3 regions of the Pseudovibrio sp. Ad5 genome follow, and region 2 is predicted to be linked to each of the others. Evidence: riboswitches for the same ligand, from Rfam matches in the RefSeq annotation. Region 2 holds a riboswitch; each other region holds the start of a gene.
What was found. Region 2 has a riboswitch for cobalamin ahead of cobU (bifunctional adenosylcobinamide kinase/adenosylcobinamide-phosphate guanylyltransferase). Riboswitches for the same ligand answer to the same signal wherever they lie in the genome.

Region 1 (9,696 bases), on a different contig from region 2:
GTGGGCTAAACCAAAGCGGAATATGTGATAGCTCATCTCTATTGCATTGGAGATGAGGTCACGTGGGCAAGAAAGTTTCATCTGAATATCTGCGCCGGGCAGCGCTGCATTATCTAAACAGATACAGTGCATCGGAAGACAGTCTGCGACGGGTTTTGAAGCGTAAAGTAGACAAACGGGCCAGAGAAGCAGATGAAGATCCCCACGAGTTCTATGAGCTGATTGAACCTGTGGTCACGTTTTGCCGTGATCACAAGTTTGTCGATGATCTTCAATTTGCGCAAAGCAAAATCAGATCGGCGACACTCAAAGGCAAGTCCAGCTCCCGAATAAAGCTGGAACTGAATGCCAAAGGTGTGTCTGGAGACGATATTCAGACAGCTTTTGACGATGAAAACCATGACGACCAACGTGCAGCGATTGCCTATGCCAAACGCAGGCGCCTTGGGCCGTGGCGGACAAAACCTAAAGAAGAGCGGCGGGATAAAGAGCTTAGCAGTTTGATCCGCGCAGGCTTCCCCTTTTCGCTCGCTCAAAAGATCATTGATATGACCTTGGAAGAGGCTGAAGACATCATCTATGGGCCTGTTTCCTGAAGCTTTTCTTCAAATCCTATGAAAAATCCCGAAAGTCTCTTGGGTGTGCAGCAATAAATCTTCTCTAGATTGGCGTGATCTGCAATCAATCCAGCACCGTGCCTTTGGGAGAAAAGATGCCGGATTCAGATCTACGCGATACTTTCAGAAGATACGGTCTGCTCATCCCTGTGCTTGCAGGTCTATGCCTGTTGGTGAGTCCTCAGCTCTCAGTTGCCGACGACCTAACTCCAAAAGACGAACCCTCTGACAAAACTGATGTCATCGTGACACCCCAACAGGACGGAGGTGTTCACATCAATGAAATGCGTCAGTCAAGGTGTGCCGTCATGATTGATGACTTTGATGAATACCCAAGTGCAAGCGACTGGGATATTCACCGCATGAACAAGCCAGAAAACTTCCAGATTGAAAGCGATGTTGTGCGCGATGGTGGACACTCGCTGGCGATCACAGTGTTCGGCGATGATGAGTTGGACGCAGAGGGAAACCTGAAAAATGAACTTTGGGAGGCCCGTCAAAAACGTTGTAATTTTGGCGATGAGGTTTGGTACTCATTCAGCTTTAAAATTGATGGAACCGTCTGGCCTGCCGGATCGACCCGCTGGGTCATTGGTCAATGGAAGGAAGACTCTGGCGGCAGCCCATTTCTGGCGCAACGGTTTGACAACGGCGTTTTTCACATCACTGTCCAGCATAATGACATTCGCAAACTGGTTGCGCAGGCAGAAGGCAGCTATCAGCAAGACTTTAAGGGGTTCTCGCAGGAGCTACAGCAAATGCTGAGTTTGGATCGGCAAGGTTTTCGCAACAGAAATGATGCAAGCCGCACCTCAGACGAGTTCCTTGGCAGTGGCCTTTCAATTCCTGAGCTGAAAAAAGCGATTGAAGCACAGGATACCTCCAAGTTCCCATTTCTGGCGGACCCACAAACCTACTCAGATTATCCAGGTATTCAGATCGAACTCTCAGATGACCCGGTACTGCCGGATCCAACAACCGGATGGGTTGATATGCGTTATCGCGTCAAAGGAAGCCGTGTTGGGCAGGGGATCATCGAGATTTGGGCCAACAACAGGTTCATCGCACGCGTTACTGGTTACATTGGTAATGATGAGTTTGCCGGTAAAACCCAATACTTCAAGTTCGGGCATTACCGGGATTATGATCGCGATGACTTACAGTCGACAGTGTATCTGGACCGCTTTCGCCGCGGCCCACACCGGTCTGATGTAGACTAGAACAAGCCTTCAATCTGGCTGTTTTCATCAAGCCCGATGGTCTCTGCTGCCGGGTGGCGCGGCAGGCCCGGCATCACCATAATATCGCCAGTCAGTGCAACAATAAATCCAGCCCCTGCGGAAAGTCGAACCGCACGCACATGGATGCTGTAGTCAGATGGTGCCCCAAGCAAAGCCGGATCGGTCGAGAAGGAATAAGGCGTCTTGGCCATGCAAACCGAGAGATGACCGTACCCCTGTTCCTCATAGGATTTGAGTTGATCTTTGACAGCCGGCTCGCAGGTGACTTTGGAGGCGCCGTAGACTTTTTTACAAATCCTGCGAATTTTCTTCCAAAGGGCCAGATCATCTTCATAAAGATGTTTGAAGTCTGACTGTGTCGTCTGGAGAATTTCGGAGACAGAAGTCGCCAGCTCTTCAGTGCCTGCTGAGCCATTGGCCCAATGTGTGCAGGGCACGGCCTTTACGCCAAGCTTCTCCATCCGTGACAGGATCACGTCAATTTCCTGATCTGTATCAGGGCCGTACCGATTGATAGCCACAATCACAGGAACGCCATAGCGTTGACAGTTTTTGACGTGTCGCTCCAGATTGCTCATGCCTTTTTCAAGCGCGGGGATGTTCTCCACTGTCAGATCATTCTTGGCAACACCGCCATGCATCTTGAGTGCACGAACAGTGGCTACAACAACAACGGCATTCGGTGTCAAACCAGCTTGACGGCATTTGATGTTGAAGAACTTTTCTGCTCCAAGGTCGGCACCAAAGCCTGCTTCTGTCACCACATAATCAGAAAGGCGCAGTGCTGTTTTCGTCGCAATCACCGAGTTACAGCCATGCGCGATGTTGGCAAACGGGCCGCCATGAATAAAGGCAGGATTGTTCTCAAGCGTTTGAACCAGATTGGGGCGAAAGGCATCTTTAAGCAGCGCAGTCATCGCACCATCAGCTTTGATATCCCGGCAGTAAACGGGTGTCTTGTCTTTACGATACCCAATCAACAGGCGACCCAAACGGTTCTGAAGATCCTGTAGATTTTCAGCAAGGCAAAGCACGGCCATCACTTCAGAAGCCACGGTAATGTCAAAGCCAGATTCACTCGGGAACCCATTGCTTACACCGCCAAGACCAGTGGTAACGGAGCGCAATGATCGGTCATTGATATCGACTACCCGGCGCCAGACAATCCGGCGCTGGTCAATATTCTCTGCATTGCCCCAATAGATGTGGTTGTCGATCATTGCAGAAAGCAGGTTATGCGCAGCGGTGATTGCATGCAGATCACCTGTAAAATGGAGATTGATATCCTCCATAGGCACCACCTGCGCGTAACCGCCACCTGCAGCTCCACCCTTCATGCCAAAGCACGGGCCAAGAGAAGGTTCGCGCAGACAGATGGTTGTTTTTAACCCAATGCGGTTGAGAGCATCACCAAGTCCTACGGTTGTCGTGGTTTTGCCTTCCCCAGCCGGAGTTGGAGAGACTGCTGTGACAAGTATGAGTTTTCCATATGGATTACTGCTCAGCTCAGGCATCTCATCCAGATTAACCTTGGCTTTAAACCGGCCATAAGGTTCAAGAGCGTCCTCCGGGATCTTCAGATTTTGAGCGATGCGCGCAATGGGTTTCATGTCTGCTGCGCGGGCAATTTCAATATCTTTCATGGAAAATCTCCAGATTAGAACGTGTAATCAAATGAGCCGGAGAGAGCGTCAAAAACGCAAATCAGGCAGGAACAGCAATGTAATCTCTACGTAGAATCTCTACCGAATGCACCTGCAAAGTTCAAGATTGAGGTAGGGCACTTGAAACTAACTTAGTTAACGGTGCTCATCTGTGTTTTTGCTGAGATGTGAAATATTATTGCCTGAATAGCTGTTGGTCTGTTCTAAAATTCACCAGACTGCGCTTGCGCGGCAAATCCAAGAGCAGTAGAGCTGGTTGGCTTTTATAAACAAACTGCGTCGTGCCGTAGTTTCGTCGGTTAGGTCACCCCATGTTTTTATTTGAAGTTGCCGCGCTCGGTGCCGCTGCCACCTGGGCTATTGGTGGTCTCATTTCAGCAAAACCTGCAGCACACCTTGGAGCCATTGGCTTCAACTGTGTGCGTATGTGGTTTGTTGTGGTGTTTCTGGGTATCTATGTCATTGCAACAGGCACATGGAATACGGTTGATTCAAGCCACGCTTCTCTCATCTTTCTCTCTGGCTTTGTCGGCATCTTCATGGGGGACACATTGCTGTTCCTCACGCTCAACCGTATGGGACCGCGCCGCACAGCCATCCTGTTTTCCATGAACGCACCCATCTCAGCGCTTCTCGGTTGGTTGTTTCTGTCAGAGGAACTGTCATTTCAGGCGCTTGTTGGTATCTTATTCGTTTTAGTGGGCGTTATTCTCTCCATTGCGTTTGGAAAGCGCAAAGACCAGCTCCATAAATGGGAGGCGATTAGAGGTCCTGTTGCCATTGGTATCCTCTTTGGCACGTTGGCCGCACTTTCCCAATCAGTAGGGTCAATCATCATTCGCCCCGTTATGGAAAGTGGAGCAGATCCTGTTGCGATTTCTCTTATGCGCTGCACCATTGCAGCCTTTGGTTTGCTGGTGTTGTTTTACCTGCCGGGCCGTCCATTCAGATTGGCGAACCCAATCAACAAAGAGATCGTCGCACTGGCCTCCTTGTCCGGCATGCTGGGCATGGGGATCGGTATGACGCTGATCCTCTATGCACTCAGCGGTGGCGAAGTTGGCATTGTTTCTACCTTGTCAGCAACCACACCAGCCATGATGCTACCTGTTTTATGGTGGCAAACCAAAGAGTTCCCTGCCATTGGAGCATGGATCGGCGCACTCCTCGTCATTCTCGGCTGTGCTTTGATTTTCATGAGCTAAGCAAACGAGAAGGTAGCGATGCCGCCTAAGCATCCCTAGCAGGTGCGGCCTTAAGTGGTCGCACCGCAAGATATGGAGATGTGCTCTCTCCAGCAAATTCTGTGAGTTTAGCTGGCAATTGGTCGAATTTTATCAAGTTCCTCGCTCAGCCAGTTGACGGAAGCCCCTGAAATCTGATCAATAGCCGGGCATTTGGTATTTTTGTCGATCAGATAAAAATGAAAAGGGAACACGGTCCATTTGGAAAAGCCGTGGCTGCCCCCGCAACTGTAAGCGTAGAGTTGTTGCTCACACATGCCACTGATGCAGCTGTTTAAAGCGGTGTTGGGAAGGCGGAGCAACAATAAGGACGCGCAAGCCAGGAGACCTGCCAGATGCAGTCACTCACCCACGGTACGGGGCGTGCTAAGGGGCGGTATTCCGTTCAGGTGACATTCACAGTGCGTCTGAGTGGTGATGAATCTGACTTTGTTTCAACGGGTTAGAACCAAGTTTCTTCAAAGGCGCACAATGCAATCAACAGCATGGCATCCGACATGGATGCTGTGAATGATGGACCAAACTCGTGCGTAACACATCTTGGATCGCAGCTACCCTCAAGTCCGGCGTAGCCCTTTCAGCGCTCTTCAGCTCAACTCTTATCTCATCCGCAAACGAGACAGAGCTTGATGACATCATCGTCATCGCCAACAGAACGGAAACCGAAGCCGGCAAAGTCGGCTCCACAACACATGTCGTGACCGAAGAAGACCTAAAGAACGACGGCGCTATGTTTGTCTCTGAATACCTGACAAAGTTGCCGGGTATCTCGTTCTCGCAAAACGGCGGAGCGGGTAAAACAAGTGCTTTGCGCATTCGTGGAATGAGTGGTTATTACACGAAGATTTTGCTGGATGGTGTCGATATTGCTGACCCGTCTGGTACGCAAGTTGAAGCTCGCCTTGAGCATGTCCTACTTAATGATGTTGAGCGTATTGAAATCTTAAAAGGCTCGCACAGTGCATTATATGGTGGCCAAGCGGTGGGGGGTGTTATCAATATCATCACCAAACGCGCTGCGCCGGGCACCGTGAAGCATAATGCGGCCATCGAGGGCGGCAGCTACGGAACCGTCAACGCGTCCTATGGATTTCAAGCGGCGACTGAAACAGCAGATATCGCAGTAAATGTGCAGCGCTACCATACTGATGGGTTTAGCGCGCAAACTCCAAAAAGTGACACAGCAGATGAGGACGGTTATGAGAACCTGACCTTTTCTGCAAAAGGTTCAGTCGATGTCACAGAGGCTCTGAACCTATATTTTGTTGCACGCGGTACGGATGGTCACAGCGAGTTTGATGGGGGATCTGATCCAGATGGGCGTGATGAGCAGGATTTTCATCAGTACATGGGAAAATTTGGTGCAGATGTTGCTTGGTTTGATGATCGAGTAACAACTGATGCTTCGTTTCAGGTCATTCATACAAAGCGCCAATACTTTGGCGGGTTCTCCAAAAAGTACTCAGGTGATCGTTACAAGTTTGACGTTCTCAATACCTTTGAAGCGACAGACGAAATTACTTTGAATTTTGGTGGCGATTGGATGCATGAAGACTATACTGAGTATGGTAGTAGCCGTATCTTTGGTGGCTTTGTTGAAGCAATGGTTGAGCCATCAGATGACCTAAGCCTCTCGGTGTCTTCTCGCTTGGATTACCATTCTCATTTCGGTGCTTATTGGTCTGGTCGTGGAACCATTTCCTATCAGTTGCTTGAAGATACGCGTATCCATTCAAGCCTCGGGAATGGTTTTCGAGCGCCATCATCTTATGAGTTGTATGACGTAAAATATGGGAACCCAAATTTTGAACCTGAAACTGCCATGAGTTTTGACCTGGGTATCGATCAGAATCTGTTGGGTGATAAACTTAGACTTTCAGGAACCTATTTTCAGATCATGACTGAAGATTTGATTAGATATGACCGTACAACCAATAAATACGTACAGATCAACGGCATGTCCCGCAGCCAAGGTGCGGAGCTGTCTGCTAACTGGGATGTTCTCGACAATCTGAGCTTCAATGCTGCCTACACTTACACATGGGCTGTTGGACCAGACAAAAAACGTCTGCGCCGTGTACCGCTGCATGATGTGAATGTCGGGGCAACTTACAAGCCCGTTGATGTGCTGACCCTCAACCTCAATACCAGTTACGTCTCCGGTATCGAAGATGACGGTGAGCTCGACGACTTCGTTCTGGTCAATGCCAAAGCTGCTTATCAGTACACTGAGAATCTGACGTTCCACGTCCGCGGTGAAAACTTGCTGGATCAGGATTATGAGCGGATCAAAGACTATCAGACACCGGGTCTTTCCGTTTACGCTGGTCTTACTGCCAGTTTCTGATTAAGTATGCCGCTCGGTGAAAGCTGAGCGGCATCTTGCAGGGGAAGGCTCTGCTCGGGCTGCCTTCCAATGTCTGTACGCCTTTCAAAAGGTCGAAATGCGAAATAAGATCAAAAAGATCATGCAAATGGCGTTTCTGATGGCTCTGGCAATCAGTCCTGCTGTTGTACGAGCGGACCAGAGCGAGGCGGAGGCACCCCGGCGAGTTGTCTCCATGAACCTGTGCACCGACCAGTTTTCCATGCTACTTGCGGGCAAAGAACAACTTGTATCAGTCTCCAAATTAGCATCTGACCCAACGCTCTCCGTCATGAGTAAAGAGGCAAAGGCCTATCCGGTCAACTTCGGCGGGGCGGAAGAAATCTATCTGATGAACCCTGATCTGGTGATCGCAGGGACATACACAAACCAAACCACAGTCCAGATGCTGCGCGGTCTCGGAATAACGGTGGTTCAAGTGCCGCCCGTTCGCACGATCTCAGACATCGCCAAAGAGCTACGACGTCTCGGTAAGGTATTGGGACGTGAACAACAAGCTGAAGCGCTTGCACAGCAGTTCACCTCCGAAATCCAACAGTTAATCGACGTCCAGCCAGATGAACAGGCACGGGCAGGGGTCTACTACGCCAATGGGTACACGGCGGGAGATGGTAGCCTCGTCAATGAGTTGATCACAACGGCAGGCCTGCAGAATATTGCCAATAATCTGGGCTTGAAGGGCACAAGTAAACTGCCTCTGGAGCTGCTGATCCTCGAAGACCCACAGTTGCTTGTTGAGGGCACTCAGTTCTCAGATAAACCAGCACTGGCTTTTGAACTCCTCGCTCACCCGGCATTGAAGCGAACACTCGGCAACAGTGGCCGCGTCATGGTTGAAGACAAATACACCATTTGTGGTCTGCCGTTTGTGACGCAAGCTATTGGTAAACTGGCCAACCAAGCCACCAAATTAGGAGCGCAAGCCGAATGACAAAGCATCCGGATGCTCCGTTGATTATGACACTATGCCTGATCGCTGCTGTCTTGTTTGTAACCTCGCTCATGATCGGCGCTGCTGATTTAACATTCATGCAGCTGATTAAAGCAGCATTCGCCGCAGAAAAAACACCCGTTTCCATCGTCTTTTGGGAAATCCGCGTGCCGCGCGCCCTTCTGGGCTTAATCACGGGTGCAACACTAGGCCTGTCCGGTGCTGTATTGCAGGGCCTCCTGCGCAATCCGTTGGCGGAACCTGGTTTGATCGGCGTCAGCTCCTCCGCAAGTCTGGGCGCAGTCATAGCTATTTACACAGGACTGACAATTACCATGCCCTTCGCACTGCCAGCGTTTGCATTGCTCGGCGCAGCGATTGCAGCAGTTTTGCTGCCCATGCTGGCAGGCGGGCGAGGGCAGACGCTGACACTGATCCTTGCAGGCGTTGCGATCTCAAGCATAGCGACTGCGCTCACGTCATTGGCACTCAACCTGTCGCCTAACCCGTTTGCAGCCATGGAAATCGTGTTCTGGATGCTGGGTTCATTAAACGACCGGTCCATGCAACACCTTTACATCATTGCGCCGTTCATCGTGATCGGCTGGAGCCTCTTGCTCATCACGGGCAAAGGCCTCAATGCGTTGTCTCTGGGTGAGGAAACTGCTCATACTATGGGTGTGTCTCTACCTCATCTGCGATTTTGTGCCATTGCGGGAACCGCGGCCAGTGTTGGTGCTGTGACAGCTGTGACTGGAACAATCGGTTTCATCGGTCTGATTGTACCTCATCTGCTACGCAAAATGGTGGGCGGAGAGCCGCAACGCCTTCTGCTGCCAAGTGCCATTGCAGGGGCATGCTTGCTTACGCTTGCAGACATCACAGTGAAACTGTTCGGCCCACAATCAAACCTCAAGCTCGGAGTGCTGACGGCAATTGTCGGTGCGCCGTTCTTCCTTTGGCTGATCATTAAACAACGCAGGGCTTTGATCTGATGCTGCTTCAACTCAAAGATCTTTCTGTCAACTACGGTCCCAAGAACATCCTGTCCTCAATCAATCTGGAGATTGGTAAAGGTGAGATCGTTGGCTTGATCGGCCCCAACGGCTCAGGCAAATCCACACTGATGAAAGCCATGGTCGGATTAATCCCGTCTTATGGAGAGATCAGCTACGACAACCAGCTCCTCAAAAGCATCTCGGCCAAGCAATTATCCAAGCATGTTGCTTACATGGCGCAGGAGCGTGATGTGGCATGGGATTTGTCTGTAGAACGCATTTTGGCTTTGGGGTGTGAAGCAATCGGAGGTTCTGTTCGGACGCCAAAACACAAGGCGGAACTGGAAGAGACGATTGCAAGCTTGGGGCTGGACGCAATCAGAAAAGCCTCAATCCTACAGGTGTCTGGTGGAGAGAAGGCGCGTGCTCTGCTCGGTAGGGCCTTGATGCAAAAAACACCATTGATCATTGCGGATGAGCCAACGGCAGGACTTGATCCGGAACACCAGTTGGAGCTGCAGGAGATTTTTCAAAAGCTGCAACAACAAGGTACATCCATGCTTGTCAGCCTGCATGACTGGACATACGCAGCGCGCCTTTGCACGCGGCTCGCGA
Region 2 (9,696 bases):
AGCGCAGATTGATCTCAGCCGGCGAGCCGGCTCCCTCAACCAGAACCAGATCAGCCATTGACTCAACTTCAGCAAAACTCTCCATAACGTACTGGATAAGCGTGCCTTTTTGCCGACCAAACTCCGCCCCGCGCAACGTACCAAACCGTTTGCCCTGCACAATCACCTGAGACCCACTGTCGCTTTCAGGTTTCAAAAGCACAGGGTTCATATGCACGCTCAACGCAACATTTGCGCCTCGTGCCTGTAAGGCTTGAGCGCGCCCAATCTCTCCACCGTCAGCCGTGACAGCAGCGTTGTTAGACATGTTCTGCGGTTTGAACGGCTGAACGGAAAGACCACGCCGCGTGAAAGCACGCGCCAGTCCGGCAACAAGCACGCTCTTACCAACGTTAGAGCCAGTGCCCTGTATCATCAGGGCTGGCTTTCTTTTCTGCGAAACGGATGACGTCACAACTTAAAACTCAATGCCTTCCTGCGGCTTCACGCCAGAGCGGAATGGATGCTTGATCTGGCCCATCTCAGTCACAAGATCAGCAATCTCAATCAACTCGTCCTTCGCATTCCGACCTGTGATAACCACATGAACATCCTCAGGTTTTTCATCACGCAGGTACGCAACAACCTCTTCAAGAGGTATGTATTCGTAACGCAATACAATGTTCAGCTCATCCAGCAAAACCATCTTATGTTCACGAGAGCTGATCAGCTCCTTTGCCGCATCCCAGGCAGCGTGTGCAGCTGTGATATCTCGCTGGCGATCCTGAGTTTCCCATGTAAAGCCTTCGCCCATGCGTTTGATGGTGACGAGATCAGAGAAGCGATCCAATGCCATGCGTTCGCCGGTCTCCAGGCGGCCTTTCACGAACTGTACGACAGCCACTTTATGACCATGACCGAGGCTGCGAAAGATCATGCCGAAACCAGCGGTGGATTTGCCTTTCCCCTTGCCGGTATGGACGATCAGCAGTCCCTTCTCGATGGTCTTAGTCGCCATGATCTTATCGCGCGCAGCCTTCTTCTTACGCATCTTTTCAGCGTGGCGTGCGTCCAGATCTTCTTCACTCATGTCAGCCTTGGTAACCATTCTTATTCCCCTCCATCCATGAGCGCGCGTCGCAGCTCCATTAAGTCCTCAAAGGCGCTGTTTCGTTTCGGCACCCACATATCTCTTTGAATGATCTCTAAAAATCGCTCTGTCATTTCCAAAAGCGCTGCAGAATTCTTCTCTGCAATAAAGTCCCGCACCTCATCATCATAAAGATATGCATCATAGAGCTGATCAAAATGATGGTTAGAGACTGCATTGGTCGTCGCCCCAAAAGCAAAGAGATAGTCGACCGTGGCCGCCATCTCAAAAGCACCTTTATACCCGTGGCGCATCACACCTGCGATCCATTTTGGATTGGCAGCTCTTCCTCTGACAACCCGCCCGATTTCCTCAGAAAGCGTGCGAATGACAGGGCGTTCAGGGCGCGAATGGTCGTTGTGGTAGACGTGCGGAGCATCGCCTTTGAGCGTTTCAACAGTTGCGGCCAAACCGCCCTCAAACTGATAATAGTCATCAGAATCAAGGAGATCGTGCTCTCTGTTGTCCTGATTGTGAACCACTGCATCAGCATGGGTGAGCCGGGTGACCAGATCGTCTCTGGCTTGCTCGCCTTCTTGCGAACGGCCATAGGCATAGCCGCCCCATTCCAGGAAACTCTCCGCAAAATCCGCGCGTTTATCCCACAGCTTCTCGTCAATCAGCGCCTGCAGGCCAGCGCCGTAAGCCCCTGGTTTACTACCAAAAATCCGGGTGGAAGACCGCTTGCGCGCTTGTCCTTCTTCAACACCTTTCGCAAGTAATCCCCCAAGCTCAGTTTGGTACCGAGCCGCCAGAGGATTGGCATCATCAGGCTCATCAAGATCGCAAATCGCAGCAACGGCAGCGTCAAACAAATGTATGAGTTGTGGGAACGCATCGCGAAAAAAGCCGGAAATTCTGAGGGTTACGTCAACGCGAGGGCGTTGAAGCTCGGAAAGCGGAACAATTTCAAAACCTGTCACGCGGCCAGAGGTGTCTTCCCAGACCGGACGAGCCCCAATCAAGGCCAGCGCCTGTGCGATATCATCCCCGCCGGTGCGCATATTTGCGGTTCCCCAGCAGCTCATGGCGATGCTTTGCAGCCACTCGCCGTGCTCCTGAAAGTGCCGCATAATCAACGCGCTAGCGCTTCTCTCACCAAGCTTCCAGGCGACCTTTGTAGGAACGGAGCGAACGTCAACAGAATAAAAGTTACGCCCGGTCGGCAGCACATCAGGGCGACCACGCGACGGCGCACCCGATGGTCCGGGGGGGACAAACCGTCCGGCCAAGGAGGATAACACCCCGTCCACCTCAGCAGCGCCAGAGGCATCTACTGAGCGCGCAATCTCTTGCTCCAACGCCTCCAACACGGCACAAGTCGCTGTAAACACAGCCGGAACCACCCGCTCACCTGAGACATACGCCAGCGCCAGCGCTTCCAGCCGCTCAGCCGTATCCCCGCAGCTGCGCCACGGCGCGTCAACAAGCTCCTGCAAAAGCACAGGCCGTTCACCAGCCCACGCCTGCTCAAAGGCACAATCCAGTGGATCAAACTCCACCAGATTCAAATCCTCAGCAAGTGCGCGTAACAAACTGTTCTCGTGAGGTTTTTCACCACGCGGCACGCGCAGCAAAGCCACCAGCAACTCGGCCCGTTGCTCTCCTGTTGGTGACTGCCCCAGAATGTGCAACCCATCGCGGATTTGTAACTCTTTCAGGTCACACAAGTAGGCATCGAGCCGCGCCAAACGTGTGTCCTCATCCATCTGCGATGTAAGACCGATATCCTTGTCCATACCTTCACGCGCAGCAACGCCAAGTATCTCTTTTCCAAGCGCTTTCAGGCGGCGGTGGTCCACTCCCGCTGCAATGTAATACTCATCCAGCAGCGCTTCCAGCTCCAGCGCAGAGCCGTGGCTCTCAGCGCGGGCCAGCGGAGGGGTAAGATGATCGATGATCACCGAGGATAACCGCCGTTTTGCCTGCGATCCCTCTCCAGGGTCGTTGACGATGAAAGGATAGATATTCGGTACAGGCCCAATCACGGCCTCAGGATAGCAAGCCTCTGATAAGGCTAATGCTTTTCCAGGGAGCCATTCCAGATTTCCGTGTTTGCCAAGGTGAATAAGTGCGTCCGCCTCAAAGCTGTCGCGCAGCCACATGTACCAGGCAAGGTAATGATGCGGCGGAACAAGCGCTGGATCGTGATAAGTCTCTTTAGGATCAATATTATAGCCGCGAGCAGGCTGAATACCGACAGTGACATTGCCATAAGTCTTCAGCGCCAGCTGGAAAGACCCGTCAACAATATGCGGATCGTCCTCTGGAGCCCCCCAACGTTCCTCAATCCCCTCACGCACAGCCAAAGGCAGCTGAGAAAACAACTGCTTATAACGAGCAAGCGCAAACACTTCCCCGCCTTTGCGTTGGTTTGCGTTCCTAAGGGAGTTGGTGGGGCCAGCCAGCAGGTCCTCTATCAACGCCTCAGAAGATTTCGGCGCATTCTCAGCAACCCCATAACCTTCTGTTTTCATGGCTAAAAGAAGGTGCGCGCAAGAGGCAGGCGTGTCCAGCCCAACCCCGTTTGCTATACGCCCATCCTTGTTAGGATAGTTTGCGAGCACTATGCCGACTTTGCGTTGATTTGCGTTTTTGTGTTTCAGCCGCGCCCAATTGGCTGCCAGCGCTGCCACAAACTCTATCCGGTCCGGTTTTGGTACAAAGCGAACAAGCGAACATTGGGTCCTGACATCACGCCCACCTTCTTCCTTAAACGAGATCGCCCGCGTCAAAAGACGGCCATCAATTTCAGGAAGCACCACATGCATGGCAAGGTCGCGCGGGGATAAGCCCTGATCACTCTCCGCCCACCCTTCTTCCGAGGAAGATGACAGAACGATCTGCAGAACACATGCACCTGGATTGTCCAACACCGTGCCGGAATGAACAGCACCTGCACTCGACAAAGCAAAGGCTGTGGCATTCAAAACCACGTCTGGCGGACACTGCTCAAATACGCTGGAAACAACACCAGCGCATTCCGCAGTTTTCAGGCTCGCCACATAAAGCACCAGCGGGTTTATCCCCTGTGCCTCAAGCGCATGGCATAATGCCTGCACTGGCTCAATTGCACCGCTCTGGTACAGCGCACGATAAAACACAACAGCAGCAACGGGACGGCTCGGATCTTTCCAACTGGCTCGCACATCCTCCAGAGTAGGAAGCGAATGCCCTTGCAGCACCAGCCCGGCCCGCGGCAACGCCATTGGCTCCGATGGCGCTTCGACAGGCAACTCAGCATTCTGCGCGGCATAAAGCAAAGCGTTAGAAAGGTTCTCCGCCCCGCCCTCAATCAGGTATCGCCACAACATCTGCGCAACAGACAAAGGCACAGTGGAACGCTTCGCCAGCTCTTCATCCCACTTGTCATCACCGGGCAACAGAACCAGCTTCACCCCGTCAGCGCGGGCAGCTGCTTCCAGCCGCTCAACGCCGTAACGCCAGTATTCAACACCGCCCAAAAGGCGCACCACAACAAGCTTGGAGGCCTGAATGGTCTGCTCAACATAAAGATCAACAGAGTACGGATGTGATAGCGCCAGAAAACTGGCAAGACGAAGAGAGTAGCCCTCATGCTGGGCATGCGCCGCCGCAAGCCCGGCAAGCTCTGTGTCTGCTGCACTTAAAAACACAACATCCGCAGGCGCCTGCTCAAGGTCGACGGCCTCTTCTCCATCATCCAATCGGCGTGATTGCCCGACAAGTACGTGCATCAGGCCTGAACCAACTCAAATTCACTCAGCGCAGCCTGCACACTGTGCTTGTCCAGCCCCGCAAGGCCGATCACAACAAGTTTGGAGTGGCTTTCACTGCCAGCCGCAAACCAGGCCTCCACACGCGGCCCAACCGCCTGCACCAGCACCGGCGCGGCCTTGCCCTCAACCACCACACTGCCCTTAATGCGCAACACACCAGAAACCTTCATGGCCGCTTCCACCTGTGCCTTCACCTCATCAATTGAAGCAAACCGGCGGGTTGGCAGTACAAAACTCTCAAAATCATCATGAGAATGATCGTGATGATGATGGTGGTCGTGGTCGTGGTCGTGGTCGTGGTCGTGGTCGTGAGCATGCTGCGCTTCATGGTGAGAAAGACGCAAGTCCATATCATCTTCGGCCCCGGCATCACGCCCAAGCAGAACATCCAGCGCCAGCTCGCCATGAGAGGCAGCCACAATCTCAACCCCATCACGCACCCGGCCACGGATCGTCTGCTTGACAGCCGCCAGCTCTGCCTCGCTCAAAAGGTCCGCTTTGGAAAGCACAACAAGGTCAGCACAGGTCAGCTGATCCGCAAAAAGCTCTTCCACCGGGCTTTCATGGTCCAGCGCATCATCCGCTGCCCGCTGTGCAGCAACAGCCTCTTCATCGCAGGCCACTTTGCCAGCAGCAACAGCCGGTGCATCTACCACGGTCACCACACTGTCAACGGTCACACGTGGCTTGACAGAAGGCCAGTTGAACGCCCGCACCAACGGCTGTGGCAGAGCAAGGCCAGAGGTTTCAATCACAACCACATCCGGCACCTGCTCGCGCTCCAGAAGCATCTCCATGGTCGGCAGAAAATCATCAGCTACCGTGCAGCAAATGCAGCCATTGGCCAGCTCCACCACTTCATCAGCAGAACAGTCCGGGTCAGCACAGCCATTCACCAGTGAGCCATCAAAACCCATCTCGCCGAACTCATTGACGATCAGCGCTATGCGCTTGTTCTGTGCCTTCATCAGCAGGTTACGCACCAGCGTTGTTTTTCCGGCCCCCAGAAAACCAGTGATAATGACAGCAGGGATTTTTTTAGAAGGTGCAGCAAAAGAAACAGTCATAGGGAAATCTCCGGTAAAACAGCAGGCTTCAGCTGCAAAGGCTGCCCAGCAGCCACAAACATCACAAAATGGCAGAGGTCGGCGATACGCTGGTTCAGGCGGCCAGCTTCATCTCGAAAGGCGCGGGCCATGGCGTTTTCAGGCACAATGCCCATGCCCACTTCATTGCCAACAAACACAACAGGGCACGGCAAAGAGCTAAGAACCGCCTCAAGCCGCTCAAGCTCCACGGTCCAGTCCCGCGACCCGTGCATAAGGTTGGAAAGCCAAAGCGTCAGACAATCAACGAGGATCGCACGATCGCTGCTGGCATGCGTTTCCAGCACGCGCACAAGCTCCAGCGGCTCCTCAACAGTGTCCCAAAGGTCGCCCCGCTGCATCTTATGATGCGCGATACGCTCCTCCATTTCACCGTCAAAGGCCTGGCCTGTCGCGATATAAGTCGGGCGTCGCCCGCTGCTTATAACCAGCTTTTCCGCATATGCGCTTTTCCCGGAACGAGCTCCACCCGTAACCAGGCAATGGCGAACACCAAGGTCGCCTCTCTGTTCAGCCATCTGGGTTAGCTGGTCAGCAAGCGCAAAGAAGCCGGGGCTTCAGTCAAAGAATATGAAAGTACAGCAACTGTCTCGCACGGAGACAGGAAAATATGCGTCATGAGCACCTCTCGCCGTCCACCCGACAGCAGTCCTATGTCAAATCATATCTCCAGCCGGTCTCCTGGCTTGCGGCTCAACCGACCATAGCCCCTTCCCAGCCCTTAAAAGGCCAGTGGGATTTTCGCTAAGGTCTCACCGCTCACAGTTGCGGGGGCAGCTGCGGCTTGTCTCCATAATATATGGAACCGCATTCCCGTTTAATCTTGTCATTCCAAAGCCTGAGCCGGAACAAAAAGAAACTGGAGTTCTGGCCTTAAGTGTGGGGCGCAATCAGCTCTCCTGTCAATTGTCTTTGTGAGGATTCCAACATCACCGGAAAATCAAACCCGCAAAATCCGCGGTTTTTGGAGATTTCTGGCTAACCCCCTTGGATATCTCAATAAAAAAATAGAGAAACTGTCCACAAATCGAAAAATACGCAAAAAACGACTTGGCAAACACAACATGCCTCTGTAAAAGCCTCCTCACGCAAACGGCGAGGCAAACTCGCAAGGGTGTCATGATCCCCGGTAGCTCAGTGGTAGAGCAAGCGGCTGTTAACCGCTTGGTCGCTGGTTCGAATCCGGCCCGGGGAGCCATCCTTTTTCGTTTGCAGCCATACGGCAAGATCATCGTGATCCCCGGTAGCTCAGTGGTAGAGCAAGCGGCTGTTAACCGCTTGGTCGCTGGTTCGAATCCGGCCCGGGGAGCCACTTCTTTTATCGATCGCCGCCAATGGCAACATAGTATGATCCCCGGTAGCTCAGTGGTAGAGCAAGCGGCTGTTAACCGCTTGGTCGCTGGTTCGAATCCGGCCCGGGGAGCCATACTTCTCTCTTTATCCTCCCCTTCTTCTTAAAACAGCTCTTCTCTTCACAAAACACGTGCGTGCGCGTCTATCCAGAAAACAAGAAAAATGATGGGTAGAAAACCATGTTCACGCGAAGCGAAGGTGCAGCACTATCAAGTGCCGCTGGCCGAAGACATAAAGTCCATTTGGGTAGAACTCTCTTCCGCACAAAAGCGGAGGCGTTCCATTTTGCGCTAAAACTCACCCTGATCCTGCACATGGCCACCCACTGACGCAGCTCTGGCTCCTTCAATTTTCAGGGAGTTCATAAGTTGGGAGAGCTGTGCATATCAGCAACGAGCTCAAATACCGCCTAATGGCCCTTGGCACCCATAAAAAATTGGCCGAAATGAAGCGCTGTTCTTTCAAAAGCTTAGCTCATGCGGAAAAATACTAGATTTTTTTGCCATATGCACAAACTGCGATCTACATCACAGTTCTATCCAAATCCTATAGCAAATCAACACAATGAAAATTTTACATAATAGCATTTAAATAACCTGAAAGTATAAATACGCGAAACATAATTTATATACAATTATTATGGCATAGATACTCTAAGTAAATGCGTATACCTCTAATATATCTAGTGCATATTATCATAATCACTACTAAGTGATGACTAGTGAAGTGCACATAATAAGGCGCCCCCTCTGGGAAAGTTGCTGCGTAAAAGTCAGGGAGCCATAAATGAGTAGTCTGTTGCCATCCTGCGGTCTGCCGCAAACCTTCAAGTTGCATCTCACAAGATCAGGGTTTCTTGCCGCCTGCATCGCTGCGCCACTCGCTTTGGCTGCGCCTTCGCACGCAGAAACGCCCCCCGCCTCCGCGCCTGCCACAACATCAGGCCCTCAGCTCATCGAAAAATCCGACAATGGCAACACCTACGCCATGCCAGAGGATTATCTGGCCGTCACCGTTGCTCCGCCCTCCAAAACTCCCTACGCCGATCCATTAGAGAGTGATTTGTCCATCTGGGTTGGTGAGGTGGAAATTGAGGGCCGCAAGACCCTGTGGGTCGAGTTGATCGATACCCACGGCGAGGTCATTTACAATTCCGAGGTCCAGCAAAACGAGACGCATCTGCTGCCAGATGGCAGAGCCATTGCCGTCACCGTGATGCAACCTGCCACTCACAACAAAGCACTGCAGTCTGCCAGCCTGAAGAAAGACCAGTCCCGCGTGCCAACTGATGAGCGCTTTGTCATCACCCGCAAGGAAGCTTTTGCCCCGGCGCTGGATACGCAGGTGAACCTGCTGGAAGTGCAGCCCGTCCCGAAGGAAGTCCATAACTCCTTCATGCTACGCGCAGGTGAGAACGGCGAGATCCTCTGGAAAGCCACCAAGGATGCCATCACCTGGCTGGAAAGCAGATCCTGACGAAGACTGGACTGCGCGCAAATCGATACTCTCTCAAATCGCATTTAGCGCACTCATTCGAAAGCCACGCACCCCGTGAGCAATTTTGTTCTCATGCGCAATTGCAAAGAGAATAATATCCTAGTCTGACGCACCCTTTGGCAGCCCATTTCTTGTTCTCGTGAGGTCAGCACAGTAGCGTGGTCTCAAAAGGGGTAAACACCCGCATTCTGATTTTTGGTCATACGAATTATTTGAGAGAAACTATGGATACGCGCGCCTCTGCCATCGAAGCCATCGGCAACACTCCACTTATTCGCCTCAAAGGCCCCTCCGAGCGAACCGGCTGTGAAATTCTCGGCAAAGCCGAGTTCATGAACCCGGGCCAGTCCGTCAAGGACCGCGCCGCGCTCTTCATCATCAATGACGCAGTCAAACGCGGCACGCTCAAGCCCGGCGGCATCATCGTGGAAGGCACGGCTGGCAACACCGGCATCGGCCTCGCGCTGGTTTTAAGAGCCCTGGGCTATCGCTCTGTGATCGTCATTCCGGAGACCCAGTCTCAGGAAAAGAAAGACATGCTGCGTATCGCAGGCGCCGAGCTGATCGAAGTTCCGGCTGTCCCCTATAAGAACCCGAACAATTACATCAAAGTCTCGCAGCGCGTTGCTGAAGAGCTGAACAGAGCCCACCCGCAAGGCGCCATCTGGGCCAACCAGTTTGATAACACCGCCAACCGTCAGGGCCACATTGAAACCACCGCTCAGGAGATTTGGCAGCAGACCGACGGCAAAGTGGACGGCTTTATCTGTGCAGTCGGCACCGGCGGCACGCTTGCCGGCACCGGCATCGGCCTGAAGGAAAAGAACCCGAACATCAAGATCGGCCTTGCAGA
Region 3 (9,696 bases), on a different contig from region 2:
GGAAGTAGCAGTTTGTTTGCTAGTTAGTGCTGAAATTTAGATTGCATTAGATATTCTAAGCAATTTATGAGTGTTTTGTAACCACATTTGATGTGTCTATTTGATTTTACTCATGAATTACAAATGGCAAAAAGCAAAATTTATCAATTAGTTCGCGATGAGTTTTCGTCGACAGAGTGTTTTGAATCTCATATTTATTAAAATGCTGCACATGTTGATGTGTAGTGACGATATATCCAAATTCATCTGGAACTAAATATTATGAAAACCACTCTCAAATGCCTCGCAGCTGCACTTCTGCTTAGTGCTTCTACACAGTCTGCCTTTGCTGGCCCTATTAAAGATGCAATGATCAAGCACGCCACCATCGCGAGCTTCATTGGAGCAGAAAAAAGCTGCGGACTCATTATTCCTGATGCAAGGGGCAAAGCACTGCTCGACGAAATCAAGAGTGAAGATGAAGGGTTTGTTATGAGTGTAGTCATGATGTCTATGGTGCATGAGCAAGTTGTTCAGAAAATCGAAGATCCTGCCGCTCGTGAAAAATATTGCTCTGAGCTCATCGCCGAAGCGCGCGAGCAGGGCGTGATTGACTAAGTCAACATTTAAGCGCTTGCTCACCAGATCATATGTTTGAGGCTGGGAGCACTTGCAAGTCAGTCGTGATTGAGCATTCTAAGGCGGCGCTTGGATTAATCCTCAGCTCCGCCTTTGCTGTTTCTGATGACATGTTCAGAGTTGCAGAGCAGCCTATCTGATTTCAAATGCAAACCTGGAAGAGATGCGAACAGATTGTGTCGCACTCTAAACACTAGAATTTCATTTCGCCCGCAACCTCTGAATGAGTTATGCTTTGTGCAAGTGGGAAATCCGGGAACGATGATATTCAAAGGTCTTTCTAAAATGGCTGTTATTGCAATTCTTCTGGTCGCGCTTGTGGTTGGCGTCACTGTAAAACTTATTTGGCAAAACTCTAGAGTGCCGGATTATGTTGGCGTGCATGATGGTCAGTTTGCAGCCCTGCCCAACTCCCCCAATGCCGTCTCTTCTCAAACAGAAGATACAGCCCGCCGTGTAGAGCCTCTGTCCATGCTCTCCTCCTTTGAGATCACACAGGCAGCTCTCACCAACACCTTACAGGAGATGGGCAAGAACAAGATCAGCAAGGTAGAAGGATCATACCTCCACGCCGTCTTCACGAGCTCAAGCATGGGTTACAACGACGATGTAGAGCTCTGGATCGATGAAGAAGCAGGCGTCGTGCACTACCGCTCTCAATCCCGCGTTGGCTACAGCGATATGGGCGCCAACAAGGCTCGCTACGAGCGTTTCAGAAGCATTTATTCCACATTCACTGACACTGAGAATTGACTCAGAGGCAACTAACACACCTGTGAGTTTCGCAGAGTCAATATCTCCTTGAAATGACTCATGAATCTACCCGACTGCATACAGCGCACTGACTCTGCAGGAGATAAACCGCAGAAACATTGAGACTCACAAAACTGTAAGTAGCCAGTGAGTCTGAAGCGAGTCAGGAGGGCGGCCTACTTGCTGCAGTGGCTCTGGCATTTGAAAAAGATGAAGCTCGGATTCTTCTGCAGCTTCTCATAGTGGATTGGAGATTTTTCCTTCATCTCGGCAGCTGGCATCCCTTCGCGCAGGTCCACAACACACATTCCGGCAGCTGAGAGCCACCCAAACAGCATGGAGAGTGGGCGGCGATAAAAACTCACCTTCACCGGCATACCAATGGTGTTCCATTCCTCCGTCACATGTTCCTGACGCAGATAACTACCGCTTGGAGAGCACTGTGCATCCACCAGCGGATGATGGGTTGAGAACACGAAGTAACCACCCGGCTTCAACACGTTCCCGATGTCTCTGAAAAGCTTGTTCAGGTCTTCGACGTAATGGATCATCAACGGACAGATCACGATATCAAACGTGCCTTCCAGTTTCTCCGGCAACCCATTAGACAGGTCAGAGGTGTAGCACTTTACGTTGTCGTCCAGCTTCTCTTTCACCAGCTTCAGCATCTGCTCGGATTCATCAATGCAGGTTACATCAGCTCCGTGATCATAGAGAAACTGCGCATACACGCCGGGGCCGCACCCAAGGTCCAGCACCTTCAGCCCTTGCAGCGGCGGCAGCATGCCAAGCAGGGTGGGGCGCTCTAAAAGAGCGTTGTAGATGTTCTCCTGAATGGCCTCATCATACTGCTCGGCAAAATCGCTATACAACCGAGATGTCATTCACGTACTCCGCATCAAACACATGTTCCCGAACAAGACCTCTGATCAACGCCTAGGAATATGCGACAAAACCATAATTAAAAGCAGCCGAAACCAACTGGAATAAAGGTAAATACCTTTCAAAATCCGTGTTTCTGCCATGCTGCCAGATGGGCCTTGTATGAGTCTAACGCGAAAAAACTGTGTCGTGATGACGGCAAGCTCAAGCTCATATCGCAGCGACAACGAGGTGTCAGAACCCCTGAAAAACGGCAGAGCTACCGCTTTTCCCGTAAGAGCCAGATAAAGAAAATCCCGCCAATAAGCCCGGTAATGATGCCAATCGGCATGTCTTCCGGCTTCATCAGCGTCCGTGCAGCAGCATCTGCAAGCAATAGGAAGATCGCCCCAAACAGCGCTGAAACAGGGATCAGGCGTCGATAATCGCCGCCAACAAACAGCCGCACAATATGAGGCACCATAAGCCCCACAAACCCGATCATGCCGGAAAACGCGACCATAACACCCGTAATCAGCGCACCAATCACAAAGGTTTCCAGCCGGAAGGCACCAACGGATATGCCAAGTGTTGTCGCCGTCTCATCGCCAATTGTCATCGCGTTGAAATGCCCTGCGCGAAACCACAGCCAGAGCCCGCACAAAGCAAGCACCACCAACGGGTAGGCGAGATGTGCCCACTGCGCCAGCCCCAATCCGCCCAGCATCCAGTAAACCACAGTATGCGTCGCCCGTGGGTCTGCCAAAAAGATGAGGATATTGGCGCCTGCCATCAGCACAAAGCTCACAGCTACACCCGTCAGCACCAGACGGTCGGCACTGGTAGCGCTTGTAAACTTCGCCACCCCAATCACCAGCAGCGTTGCCCCAAGAGCACCCAGAAACGCCAGCAAAGGTACGGTGAGCATCCCCAAAAACAGCCCCGTATGCAGCAGAGCCAACACCGCCCCAAACGCGCCACCAGCTGAAATGCCGATCAAATGCGGGTCAGCTAGCGGGTTGCGGGTGACGGATTGAAGGCAAGCTCCCACGATGGAAAGCCCGGCCCCCACCATGATCGCCAGCAGCGCACGGGGCAGGCGGATCTCCCAGAGAATGCTCTCCCGCCCCAGCGACCAGCTCGGCTCAACCGTGCCCGGCACCAGTTTGTTGGCAAGAACACCCCATACAGTCTCCATGGAAATGGAAACCGCCCCAACGGAGACCGCAAGGCAGACAGAAAGAACCAGCGCAGCCAATCCCACGCAGCAAATCTGCAGCAAATGATGAGAAGAGCCCTCTTTGGGGGCTACAACAACGCCGGTTCCTTCGCTCATTGTTAGTTACCCCAGAATGCGGTTGCGAGTTTCTTGATCGCCTTGATGTTCCGTGGTCCCGGAGTTGCTTCAGCATATTCCAGCGTCACGAACCGGTCATTCTTCACCGCATCCATATCCGCAAAGGCGGGGTTGTTGAGCATGAACTCACGCTTCTGCGCAGCAGTCACTTCGCCGTAGTTGATAATCACGATCACTTCCGGGTTGGTCTCAACCACAGCCTCCCAGTTCACGCGCACCCAGCTCTTATCCAATGTATCCGTCACGTTGGTGCCGCCAGCAGCCTCAATCAGCGCGGTTGGCATCCCATAACGACCAGCAGTGAACGGAGAATCTTCACCTCCGTCATAAACAAACACACGCAGAGGTGTGTCAGCAGCCTTCAAGCCAGCTTTGAACTGCGCAAGGTCTTCGCGATAAGCCTGCACCAACGCTTCCGCCCGCTCTTCAACATCAAAGATGCGGCCAAGGTTCAAAAGATCATTGTACATGTCATCCATGGAAACCTTTGGCTTCTCGCCAATATGGATGCAGCTCTCGGTCAGCTCGTACACCTTGATACCGAACGGCTCCAGCGTCTCCGGTGTGAGCTCGCCACCAACCCTCATACCATAATTCCAACCTGCAAAAAAGAAATCCGCGTCAGCACCAATTAGGATTTCTTTGTTCGGATACTTTGGGGCAAGCTCCGGCAGCACAGCCACTTGATCCGTGAGCTCTTCATCCAGCGTCTTCCACCCAGAAATACCGGTGTAGCCCACCATGTTGTCCTGCAACTCCAGTGCCAGCATCATTTCTGTGAGGTTGGAGTCATGCGATACCGCCCGCTGCGGCACGCCATCAAATTCGACAGTGCGGTTACAGCTCTTGACGGAAACCTCTGCCAGCGCAGCGGAAGAGGAAAGCAGCGCCGCAGCCAGCGCCAAACCAAGTTTTTTCATGAAAAAGTACCCTTAAGAATGCAGATCAAATGTCAGAAGAGAGTGTTGTCGGTCCACCAGCTGTTCGCGCGTTGTGCGCACCTGAAAAGCCTTGGAAACCAAAGCGGGAGAGAGGATCTGCTCCGGCACCCCAAATCCAAGCATTTGCCCGTGGTCCAGCAACAGGATCTGGTCACACACCTCAGCTGCCATGTTCAGGTCATGCAGGCTGGTGATGATCGTCAGATCCAGCTCTTCAATGAGCTTCAGAATTTCTAGCTGATGGCGAATGTCGAGATGGTTGGTCGGCTCATCCAAAATGAGCAGCTCTGGCTCCTGCGCCAACGCCCGCGCCACCATAACCCGCTGCCGCTCTCCGCCAGAAAGCGTGCCAAACAACCGTCCGGCCAAGGCATCCAGCTGCAAAGCGCGGATCGCACGGTCCACCACCTGCCGGTCTCGTTCTCCGGAAGCTGCTAACCCACTGCGATACGGCGTGCGTCCCAGCTCCACAATCTCACGCACCCTCAGCGCAAAATCCGTCGGCTGCTCTTGCAATACCGCTGCCACCCGCTGTGCCGTGATCTTGGCGGAGAGGGACCAGATGTCATCACCGCCAACGCAAATCTGCCCGCTCATCGGCTTGTTGAACCGATAGAGCAGCCGCAACAACGTAGACTTGCCAGCCCCGTTCGCGCCAACCACGCCAAGCACTTGCCCCGCAGCCAACTCAAAACTCAGTGGCTGTAACACCAACGAACTCTTCCGATCAGGCGCCCACGAAACATCGCACACAGAAACAAAAACCGCGCTCATGCCAAAGCACCCGTGCGCAGCTCAGCCCCAATCGGGCAGCCAACGGTGCCCAAATGATGAGAAACAAGATCAAGCATCGTACCAACCCACCCGAGTGAAACGCTACACATCATCAATGTAACGTTATAACGTTACATTGATTGTCGAATCCTGAGGCAAAAGTCAAGCACACACGCGCGTCGACCATCAGCGGTTCGCAAAACGATCCGGGATAAAGTTTAAGTCTTGAGGAAACAGGTAACATAACGCCCTCCGCGCAACGGCAGGGGCAAACAGAAACCGGATATGTGAGAGGCTTGCGCCAATGCAACCATTATGGCCTCCTCCGGGACGCCCCGCCCGGGTTGAAGTGAAACATAATGGCAGGTCTCCTGACTCGCGGGTCTGTGCTCAGCCAGCCTTCCCGGATCTCTCCAGTGGCATGCTTGGCGTCGCTCGCCGCTTACAGTTGCGGGGGCAGTCACGGAATTAGCGCCTGTTGGCTACACTTCACCGTGTTCCCTTTTAATCCCGAGGCCTTTCGCACCTCAGAAACCATAGGCCCGCATACTGAATTTTGCAGACCTCAATTGCAAGCGCTTTCGAGAATAGACCTGAGGTGCTGTTGATAGCAATTGCCAGCAACTCACTTGAAACACTCAAATACTTTCGCAAAACCATCCCAAGTTTTCCATGAGTTTCACTTGTGACAACGCCTTGCTAGGCTCTTGGCAATGACCAAACAGAGATTGCTTGAATTCACCAACTTTGACCATCCGGATAGCAATAAGTGAAAAGAGATGAAAACAGTCATTAAAAAGACTTCGATAATCTTGAGTGTCTTCGCTGTCTGTTTTGCAGTTTCGGGATGTTTATTGATTGGACCTCTCCTGCCGACACCTGGACATACGGAGATTGTGAAAATCGATTCATCAATGACGAACCAGGAGCTTTCTCGCAAGTTGCTTGCTATCTTTAGAAATCACGGTATAGCCCCCTGCACAATGTCAAGCCCCGCATACCATAGCAAAGTCCGTCACTCAGTTGATGAAAGGCCGCCGAATGGCTGTATTTGGGGAGGCTTTCGTCATCCAAGTCAGCCACAAGTAAATGCTGATGATGCAACTATAATCATCGGAAGTTTCCCAGAGTACAATAATAATGGGATAGGCCAATCAGCGAGATTTCGAAGACTCAGTAACAACGAGTTGGAGGTTACGGTAAAAGGACAAGGTGCGTACTATAGGAAGCTCCCAAACAAAAAAATCGCTCAAAAATTTGCCCGGATTATCAAAGAAAACCTGCAATAACAGCACACCCCACCGTCTTCCCGGACAAGCGCAGCGCAGATCCGAGATCCAGAGCCAAATGCTCAGGTGCTCCTAGCTCCTTCGCAACCCGTTCTTGGTAATCTCACCATGCATCCAGTGGGTGTCACTCTGTACGTGATCTGCGCGCACATACTTGGCCATATGTGTTGCCATGTCAGCCTCTTGGAAAGCCTCAGTGGTTCGCACGACAAAGCCCTCCTGCTTGCTCAGGTTGAGCCCGTTCAGCACTCTGTCAACGCTTGCTTGAGTGAAAACGCCCCTGTGCAACACCGGAACAGGAGCAATGCCCAGCTCTGAGAAACGGTCCAGCGTCGCATCCCAACTCTGTGTGACGCCGCCAACAATCCATGCAAAACCTAGAAAGTAAGTAGGCAACCTGTCATAAGCGACGGAATGACGGGCAAACAGATACTCACCGACGATCCGCTCATCCTCAGCAAGACACGGCGAAACACCTGCCGCAAAAGCTTTCATCCAATCACGGGATGGATGATACCCACTGTCAGGGCTACGCGCATGGCATCCACTCTGCAGGATAGTCGTATTCTCGCCGTCCATCTTCTCGGTAAAGACGACCTCTGCTGCGCTTTCCAGAACCGCCAAATCCCGCAGGATCTTGTCATCGCTCATTACACCGGGAGAGCTGGGTAAGTGATAGGTGCGGCCATACTTCTTCATCGATCCCGCAGCTCCTTATCTTCAAAGCTAATAAGGGAACTCCGATTTTAATTCCTATGCTCATTGAGCCAGGACACCGCCCCTTCTTCTTATCGGGAGGTGATTACAAGCTTTAACGAGCAACCACAACCACCCTCCGTCTTCCCGGACAAGCGCAGCGCAGATCCGGGATCCAGAACAACACGCTTAGGCATAAGCCACGACACAAACACCTTGCTAACCCCCGCCATCCATGTCCCTGTCAAAACTACCAGTTTGACAGGGTAATTACTTCATCCCATCCTCATGCATGAAGCGCACAAGCCCTTTGTTATGGGCGGGAGGGTGGTGAATAAAATACTCTTTCGAGGGGAATAAACTCGCCTGTCTGTTTGCAGGTTTCTAGCCTCCCGCCCGCCAAAGGGTTCTCACTCCACCCTCGTCTTCCCGGACAAGCACAGCGCAGATCCGGGATCCAGAGCGACATGCTCAGGCATAAGCCACGACACAAACACCTCGCAAACCACGTCATCCACAACCTTGTAAAAACTGTCAGTTTGACAACCGCTGGTTTTCATTACACATTCATCTTTGAGGCGTCGAAACCTTTCCAAACAGCGGAAGCCGCTCCCGTTAACTAGCGGATTTTTTGTGCCTTTTTTCTAAGGGCGCAGACCCTTTGCTATGAGCGGGAGGGCGGTGAATACAATACCTCTTTCGGGAGGGAATAAACTCGCCTGTCTGTTTGCAGGTTTCGAACCTCCCGCTCGCCAGCGGGCCGTCGAAAGCCTTGTTGTCGTGCGGTTGTTCAACACCCTACTTACAGAGGGATTGAGAATGATCGACTCCGCATGCGCCTGTGGCGCCACAAATACTTTCCAAAATGAAATTGACGAAGTCATCGTCGTTGTCTCGGATTTGCAAAACCTCTCGTATATTCAGCACCTCGTGCTGACAGAGAGAATGCAGCACTCCAGTGAGCGCGATGCCCTGTTCACTCTGCATCACGCCTTCCGCGATCGCCTCGAAGCGCTCAAAAAAAGCTGCGGAATGTTAGAGCGAGTCGCTCATCCGCAGCCAATAAACACAAAAACTCCGCTTCCTGATTAAGCCGTGCAGCTCTTTGCTTGCTGGCACCCTCCCGAAAGCCCCATCGGTTTTCAATCAGGGAGATGCATAGGAGCAAAGAAAAAAGCCAGCCTCATAAAAAGGACTGGCTTAGAAAATGGCTTGATTGTGCAGCGCGCTCTACGTGATCGGTACCCCTGACCACGCAGAGCTCGTTCAACAGCACTGTGATGGGTAAATGGCACAAACCCGTGCCACTTGCCTCCGGTACCAATGGCGAAACGCAAATACACCCCGCATCCTCGCCAAACGGTGCCCTGCTGGTCTGCGGCTATACCACCCGCCGCAGGTCAGCGCCTCCTTAAAAATACCAGTGCCAACAGCAGCGCGTCTACCCCATGAAAAATCAGGGGTAGTATTCCTTCTACCGCCCCACCCACTGGATCCCGCATCAAGTGCGGGACGACGGCATTGAAGCAACCGCAACAACCTCACCAATACATTATAGTTACATCAGATAATCAAAACGCAGATCTCAACGTCTCTTTTGCTCGGACTGGGTACGTGGGCTCTATGAGGCATTCACAGAGGTAAGGCGTGATTTCGATAAACTGAGCTAAGTAGTAATGGCCAGTTAATTTACTTCCCCAATAACGTGTGATATCCGCCGGTATATTACCTATGGGGAAGTGTTATGAAAAAGCAATTGTTCGCTTTATGCGCTGCTTCTATGTTGATTGCTGGCTGTTCTAGCAGTGGAAGTAATAGTGTAGAAGTCCGCGCTCGAAAGGCTGCCAACCTTTCTATCTGGAAAACCCGTCAGGAGGTTCGCTTTGCAGGGAAGTCATTTGAGGTGGCCGTTGCAAAAGATAAAGCCTTTTCATTTGTTGCTCCCAAAGGCTCAGGATTTCCTTATTCGCCTGCTGAGGTTGAAGGCGTTGCACGCGCTGTAACTGGATGTAAAGCAGAATTTGGGGCAGGAATACTGGCTTTTGTTGGTGGCTTCTCAAAGAAGTCGGATCTGCGAGAGATTCAATCTAAATATTCAGGCTTTGATTATTGGCGTGTGGATCTCAAATGTTAAAAATATTGAAAGCGGTGAGCCTAACTGTTCCATTTATTATGATTGCAGGACTAGTTGGGTGTTCTAATCAATCTCGACCAGCCTTTGAAGATGTGGTGAACCGCGAGATAGTATTTCCTGAATACCCGAGTAGTGGTTGGACTTATTTAAGTTTCTCTCAGGCTCATGGATATCAGGTCAACTATCTTGGCAAAAATGGTCGTGCTTGGTTATGGTATCCGGGGAACTCAGTGGTAGTCCCGGAGGAATGGAAGCGTGATACTGTTGCAGGAC

Region 1: linked by a shared signal. The riboswitch ahead of PsAD5_RS09220 (TonB-dependent receptor plug domain-containing protein) and the one ahead of cobU (bifunctional adenosylcobinamide kinase/adenosylcobinamide-phosphate guanylyltransferase) in region 2 are both predicted to bind cobalamin.
Region 3: linked by a shared signal. The riboswitch ahead of PsAD5_RS26460 (ABC transporter ATP-binding protein) and the one ahead of cobU (bifunctional adenosylcobinamide kinase/adenosylcobinamide-phosphate guanylyltransferase) in region 2 are both predicted to bind cobalamin.

The regions. Positions count from the first base shown of each region.
Region 1 covers NZ_LMCH01000015.1:92,002-101,697, forward strand. Annotated here, with positions in the region: gene PsAD5_RS09195 (ferredoxin--NADP reductase) at 1-9, shown strand, start outside; gene PsAD5_RS09200 (regulatory protein RecX) at 63-596, shown strand; gene PsAD5_RS09205 (heparin lyase I family protein) at 713-1,837, shown strand; gene PsAD5_RS09210 (formate--tetrahydrofolate ligase) at 1,834-3,501, opposite strand; gene PsAD5_RS09215 (DMT family transporter) at 3,834-4,727, shown strand; cobalamin riboswitch at 4,904-5,116, shown strand; gene PsAD5_RS09220 (TonB-dependent receptor plug domain-containing protein) at 5,293-7,113, shown strand; gene PsAD5_RS09225 (ABC transporter substrate-binding protein) at 7,211-8,083, shown strand; gene PsAD5_RS09230 (FecCD family ABC transporter permease) at 8,080-9,078, shown strand; gene PsAD5_RS09235 (ABC transporter ATP-binding protein) at 9,078-9,696, shown strand, end outside.
Region 2 covers NZ_LMCH01000025.1:91,748-101,443, reverse strand. Annotated here, with positions in the region: gene PsAD5_RS12735 (cobyric acid synthase) at 1-415, opposite strand, end outside; gene cobO (cob(I)yrinic acid a,c-diamide adenosyltransferase) at 458-1,087, opposite strand; gene cobN (cobaltochelatase subunit CobN) at 1,090-4,845, opposite strand; gene cobW (cobalamin biosynthesis protein CobW) at 4,845-5,954, opposite strand; gene cobU (bifunctional adenosylcobinamide kinase/adenosylcobinamide-phosphate guanylyltransferase) at 5,951-6,511, opposite strand; cobalamin riboswitch at 6,648-6,856, opposite strand; tRNA gene PsAD5_RS12710 (tRNA-Asn) at 7,117-7,191, shown strand; tRNA gene PsAD5_RS12705 (tRNA-Asn) at 7,231-7,305, shown strand; tRNA gene PsAD5_RS12700 (tRNA-Asn) at 7,345-7,419, shown strand; gene PsAD5_RS12695 (hypothetical protein) at 8,133-8,822, shown strand; gene PsAD5_RS12690 (cysteine synthase A) at 9,068-9,696, shown strand, end outside.
Region 3 covers NZ_LMCH01000066.1:288,948-298,643, reverse strand. Annotated here, with positions in the region: gene PsAD5_RS26485 (hypothetical protein) at 262-597, shown strand; gene PsAD5_RS26480 (DUF1499 domain-containing protein) at 904-1,371, shown strand; gene PsAD5_RS26475 (class I SAM-dependent DNA methyltransferase) at 1,548-2,255, opposite strand; gene PsAD5_RS26470 (FecCD family ABC transporter permease) at 2,513-3,568, opposite strand; gene PsAD5_RS26465 (ABC transporter substrate-binding protein) at 3,571-4,509, opposite strand; gene PsAD5_RS26460 (ABC transporter ATP-binding protein) at 4,522-5,304, opposite strand; cobalamin riboswitch at 5,649-5,858, opposite strand; gene PsAD5_RS26450 (RNA ligase family protein) at 6,666-7,292, opposite strand; gene PsAD5_RS26445 (hypothetical protein) at 8,109-8,381, shown strand; gene PsAD5_RS26440 (hypothetical protein) at 9,034-9,423, shown strand; gene PsAD5_RS27945 (hypothetical protein) at 9,417-9,696, shown strand, end outside.